Regions from separate parts of the Kluyvera sp. 142486 genome, predicted to be linked through region 2. Evidence: predicted binding sites of a transcription regulator. Region 2 holds the regulator's gene; the other holds the start of a gene.
The links. Region 2 encodes CRP, which controls carbon source genes, mostly activating them, when cyclic AMP is high. Its sites were predicted from a motif close to ATGTGANNNNNNTCACAT; they were not measured.

Region 1: the regulator CRP is predicted to act here: its motif matches at 1,661-1,678, upstream of ACLGE8_RS06445 (ABC-F family ATPase).

What each region holds. Positions count from the first base shown of each region.
Region 1 is NZ_JBKHUI010000004.1:150,701-153,831, reverse strand. It holds gene ACLGE8_RS06455 (GntR family transcriptional regulator) at 1-543, shown strand, start outside; gene ldtB (L,D-transpeptidase) at 642-1,562, opposite strand; gene ACLGE8_RS06445 (ABC-F family ATPase) at 1,781-3,131, shown strand, end outside.
Region 2 is NZ_JBKHUI010000003.1:49,963-53,093, forward strand. It holds gene ACLGE8_RS04415 (phosphoribulokinase) at 1-474, shown strand, start outside; gene ACLGE8_RS04420 (OsmC family protein) at 576-980, opposite strand; gene crp (cAMP-activated global transcriptional regulator CRP) at 1,285-1,917, shown strand; gene ACLGE8_RS04430 (YccS/YhfK family putative transporter) at 1,972-3,131, shown strand, end outside.

The DNA.
Region 1 (3,131 bases), on a different contig from region 2:
ACCCGCCAGGGGCAGGGCACGTTTGTGCGTAAGAATTTCCTGCAGCTTTCGCAGTGGGATGTTCCCGGCGCGGACTATTCCGGGGCCACCGAAACCTGGGAGCATCTTGGCACCGTCGAAAGCCAGGTCATTCGCTTTGAGCTGCGCTTTCCCACGGAAAAAGAGCAGGCTTCGCTGCTGGTCAACGCCGATGCGCCGGTCTATGACTTTGTCCGTCTGCGTCTGCTCAACGGCGAGCCGCTGTCGCTGGATATGACCGTGATGCCGGTGTCGCTGGTGCCGGGGTTAAGCAAAACGCATCTCGAAAGCTCGGTGTTTCGCTATGTGCAGGAAAATCTGGGCCTGAAGATGATGGGATCGTATCGGGTGGTGCGGGCAATCAAACCCGATGCGCTCGATCGGCAGCACCTAAGCTGTGAGCCCGGTGACCCGGTGCTGGAGGTGGAGCAGGTTATCTATCTGGATGACGGCACGCCGCTGGAGTACGCGCACTGCCACTATCGCTACGACCATGGCGGTATCGTGATAGTGAATAACGGATAAAAAAATGGCGGGTGATTAACCCGCCATTTTTATTTTGTTACCCGAACGATGTTCATGTAGGCCCGGTAAGCGAAGCGCCACCGGGCAACATCAGGCAATTAGTTCAGACGGACCGGCATACCGGAACGGTTTTTAACCGCCTGGTCAACGATGCTCTGGTCAACGTCAGCCTGGCTGGTCACGCTCTGCACCGCTTTAGTCAGCACAACCGGTACGGTTTCGCCGCCTTCAAACTGCGCTTCGGTAGTAGACAGCGGGTTGTGAACTTCCATAAAGCGGCTGCCATCTGGTTCGGTGGTTACTTTCACAGGCTCATCAATGAACTGTACGCGAGTACCGACCGGCACGTTCTGGAACAGGAACTTGATGTCTTCGTTACGCAGACGTACGCAGCCGTGGCTCACGCGCAGACCGATACCGAAGTTAGCGTTGGTGCCGTGGATCGCGTACAGACGGCCGATATACAGCGCGTACAGACCCATCGGGTTATCCGGGCCAGCAGGAACAACGGCTGGCAGCGGGTTACCGGCTGCGGCATATTCAGCATGCATTTTCGCCGTTGGGGTCCAGGTTGGGCCCGCTTTCTTACGTTCTACTTTGGTGGTCCAGCTGATAGGCGTATCTTTGCCCAGCTGGCCGATACCGATTGGCAGCACGATCACAGTGTTGGTGCCTTTCGGATAGTAGTACAGACGCATTTCTGCGCTGTTAATAACGATACCTTCATGCACGGTGTCCGGCAGGATCAGCTGCTGAGGAATGTTCAGCACGCTACCGCCTTTCGGCAGGTAGGTATCCACGCCAGGGTTAGCTTCCAGCATGTTAGACAGACCCATCTGGTACTGGGCCGCGAAGTATTCCAGCGGTTGCTTATTGTCTTCAGGAATGGTGATGACCTGATTCTGACCGACAATGCGGCTTCCATCGGTTGGCAGCGGATAGGTTACCGCCGATGCCGAATTACAGAAGCCTACGACAGCAAGCGCCGCAGCGAAAAGCGTAGTTAATTTCATGTTCATGTTGTGCGAGGTATCAGTGCCATTACAGCGGTTGTTTGAGAATTCAGACTGTTGGTAGGAGCGCATTATATGTGCATTCCTTGTCGCAGGGAATTCGGATGTGTACGAAATCACATTTTTTTCACTTGAGTTACAGTTTAGTCACTGGCGAAGGCGGGCGCTTTTTATTCGGAATTGTGGCAGAATAGGCGGTTTGTCACATTCTTCAGGATACTCCCGTGTTAGTTACCAGCAACGTTACCATGCAGTTTGGCAGTAAGCCGCTGTTCGAAAATATCTCCGTCAAGTTTGGCGGCGGCAACCGTTACGGCCTGATTGGCGCAAACGGGAGCGGCAAATCTACCTTTATGAAAATCCTCGGCGGCGACTTAGAGCCGACGCTGGGCAACGTTTCCCTCGATCCGAACGAACGCATCGGTAAGCTGCGTCAGGATCAGTTCGCCTTCGAAGAGTACTCCGTACTCGACACCGTTATTATGGGTCACGGCGAGCTGTGGGAAGTGAAACAAGAGCGCGACCGCATCTACGGTCTGGCGGAAATGAGCGAAGAAGACGGCTACAAAGTGGCCGACCTCGAAGTGCTTTACGGCGAAATGGACGGTTACTCTGCGGAATCACGCGCCGGCGAACTGCTGCTGGGCGTGGGTATTCCGCTGGAGCAGCACTACGGCCTGATGAGTGAAGTGGCTCCGGGTTGGAAACTCCGTGTGCTGTTGGCGCAGGCGCTGTTCTCTAACCCAGACATTCTGCTGCTCGATGAACCGACGAACAACCTGGATATCGACACCATCCGCTGGCTGGAGCAGACGCTGAACGAACGCGACAGCACCATGATCATCATTTCGCACGACCGTCACTTCCTGAACATGGTCTGCACCCACATGGCTGACCTCGACTACGGCGAACTGCGCGTGTACGCCGGTAACTACGACGAGTACATGACCGCAGCGACCCAGGCGCGTGAGCGCCTGCTGGCCGACAACGCCAAGAAAAAAGCGCAGATTGCTGACCTGCAATCCTTCGTTAGCCGCTTTAGCGCCAACGCCTCTAAATCTCGTCAGGCAACCTCTCGTGCCCGTCAGATTGACAAAATCAAGCTCGACGAAGTGAAAGCTTCCAGCCGTCAGAACCCGTTCATCCGTTTCGAACAGGAGAAGAAGCTGTTCCGTAACGCGCTGGAAGTGGAAGCGCTGACCAAAGGCTTTGATAACGGCCCACTGTTTAAAAACTTCAACCTGATGATGGAAGTGGGCGAGAAGATCGCCATTATCGGCGCCAACGGCGTGGGTAAATCCACCATGCTGAAAACCCTGGTTGGTGAACTGACGCCGGATAGCGGTACCGTGAAATGGTCTGAGAACGCCAGCATCGGTTACTACGCTCAGGATCACGCCGAAGATTTCGATAACGATCTCTCCGTGTTTGACTGGATGAGCCAGTGGAAACAGGAAGGCGACGACGAGCAGGTAGTTCGTGGCTTCCTCGGCCGTCTGCTGTTCAGCCAGGACGATATCAAGAAGCCTGCGAAGGTGCTGTCCGGTGGTGAGAAAGGTCGCATGTTGTTCGGTA
Region 2 (3,131 bases):
GGGTTGCACGGCGGCGTCGTCACCCCGCAGCACGACGTGGCTCGCCATGTTGACCTGCTGGTTGGCGTAGTACCGATTGTTAACCTGGAGTGGATCCAGAAGATGATCCGCGACACCAGCGAGCGTGGCCACTCCCGCGAGGCGGTGATGGATTCGGTGGTGAGGTCGATGGAAGACTATATCAACTTCATTACCCCGCAGTTCTCCCGCACCCATATCAACTTCCAGCGCGTGCCGACGGTCGACACCTCTAACCCGTTTGCGGCGAAAAGCATTCCGTCACTGGACGAGAGTTTTGTGGTGATTCACTTCCGTAATCTCGACCACATCGACTACCCGTGGCTACTGGCCATGTTGCAGGGGTCATTTATCTCGCATATGAATACGCTGGTCGTTCCCGGCGGGAAGATGGGGCTGGCGATGGAATTAATCATGATGCCGCTGGTGCAGCGGCTGATGGAAGGCAGAAACTAGCATCAAGACCAAGCCAGGTAGCCCGGACGAGGTGCGCTAGCACCGACTCCGGGAATAGCCCCGGCGTCACTACGTTCGGCCGGGCTACGTCTGGCATGTAATCAGCCTTCGATCACTTCGTAAGAGTGGGTGATGTTCACCGCTTTTTCGAGCATCAGCGCCACCGAGCAGTATTTCTCAGCAGAGAGATCGACCGCACGCGATACCGCAGCATCCTTCAACTCTTTACCGGTGACAATAAAGTGCAGGTTGATGTGCGTAAACAGACGCGGAGCTTCTTCACGACGCTCGGAGGTGAGCTTCACTTCGCAGTCGGTCACGTTATTGCGACCTTTTTGCAGGATGGAGACAACGTCAATCGCGCTGCAACCACCGGCGGCCATCAGCACCACTTCCATTGGGCTTGGCGCTTTATCGCCAGAGTTGCCGTCCATCAAAATTTGGTGGCCTGAAGCTGACTCACCGAGGAAGGTTAACCCCTCAACCCATTTCACACGCGCTTGCATAATATTTAACTCCCAGGTTGCAATTTTCTTCTCAGATTACGCGCACATAACAATTCTCGCAATGGAAGGCGATCGGCGTCATGCTGAAGCGAGACACCAGGAGACACACGGCAAAAGCTATGCTAAAACAGTCGGGATGCTACGGTAATACATAAACGTACTGCATGTATGCAGAGGACATCACATTACAGGCTGCGACCTGATTCGACAGCCGACTTCCCAGGTAACGGGAAGGATACTATTGCAACCAGTGGCTGCAATGTTTTTGCCGCTGGGAAGAGCTTATAACAGAGGATAACCGCGCATGGTGCTTGGCAAACCGCAAACAGACCCTACTCTCGAATGGTTCTTGTCTCATTGCCATATTCATAAGTACCCATCGAAGAGCACGCTGATTCACCAGGGTGAAAAAGCAGAGACGCTGTATTACATCGTAAAAGGCTCCGTGGCCGTACTCATCAAGGATGAAGAAGGCAAAGAGATGATCCTCTCTTACCTTAACCAGGGCGATTTTATCGGCGAGCTGGGCCTGTTCGAAGAAGGCCAGGAACGCAGCGCATGGGTACGAGCAAAAACCGCTTGTGAAGTTGCTGAAATCTCTTATAAAAAATTCCGTCAGCTGATCCAGGTTAACCCGGACATTCTGATGCGTCTCTCTTCTCAGATGGCGCGTCGTCTGCAGGTCACTTCCGAAAAAGTCGGTAACCTGGCCTTCCTGGACGTTACCGGTCGTATCGCACAGACCCTGCTGAACCTGGCAAAACAGCCTGATGCCATGACCCACCCAGACGGTATGCAGATCAAAATCACCCGTCAGGAAATCGGTCAGATCGTTGGCTGCTCCCGCGAAACCGTGGGCCGTATTCTGAAAATGCTGGAAGATCAGAACCTGATCTCCGCTCACGGCAAAACCATTGTCGTTTACGGTACCCGCTAATCCGGCCCAAAATGGCGTATTGTGAAAGCAATACGCCATTTTTGTTTTCCCCCTATGTGGCGCAGGCTGATTTACCACCCGGAAGTCAACTATGCACTGCGGCAAACGCTGGTGTTATGCCTGCCGGTTGCCATCGGGCTGCTTCTCGGCCACCTCCAGCAAGGTTTGCTGTTCTCCTTAGTGCCCGCCTGCTGCAATATCGCTGGCCTCGACACGCCGCATAAACGCTTCTTTAAGCGCCTGATTATCGGCGGCTGCCTGTTTGCCGGCTGTAGCCTTGCCGTGCAACTGCTGCTGGCGGACGATATTCCCTTACCGTTGATTCTCACCGGGCTGGCGCTGCTACTTGGCGTCACGGCAGAAATCAGCGCGCTACACGGGCGGCTACTGCCCGCCTCGCTAATTGCCTCCATCTTTACGCTAAGCCTGGCGGGTAATATGCCCATCTGGGAGCCGTTGCTGCTCTACGCGCTAGGCACGCTGTGGTACGGGCTGTTTAACTGGTGGTGGTTCTGGATGTGGCGCGAACAGCCGCTGCGGGAATCGCTGAGCCTGCTCTATCGCCAGCTCGCCGAATACTGTGAAGCGAAATATAGCCTGCTGACGCAGCACACCGACCCGAGCACCGCGCTACCGCCGTTGCTGACTCGCCAGCAAAAAGTGGTGGATCTGATCTCCCAGTGCTACCAGCAGTTGCACATGCTTGCGGCGAATCAGCATAACGATTACAAGCGCCTGCTGCGCGCCTTCCAGGTGGGGCTCGATTTACAGGAGCACATCTCCGTCAGCCTGCACCAACCGGAAGAGGTGCAAAAGCTGGTTGAACGCAGCCACGCCGAAGCGGTGATCCGCTGGAATGCGCAGACCGTCGCCGCGCGTCTGCGCGTGCTGGCGGATGACATCCTTTATCACCGCTACCCGACTCGCTTCAACATGGATAAGCAGATTGGCGCGCTGGAAAAAATTGCCGACCAGCACCCGGACAACCCGGTCGGCCAGTTCTGCGCCTGGCACTTTAGCCGCATCGCCCGCGTGCTGCGCTCCCAGCGCCCACTCTACCCGCGCAACCTGATGGCCGATAAAGAGCGCCGCCTGCCTCTGCTCCCGGCGCTTAAAAACTACCTGTCGCTGAAATCCCCGGCGCTGCGTAATGCCGCCCGGCTCAGCGTGATGCTCAGCATCGCCAGCCTGATGGGTGCCGCGCTGCATCTGCC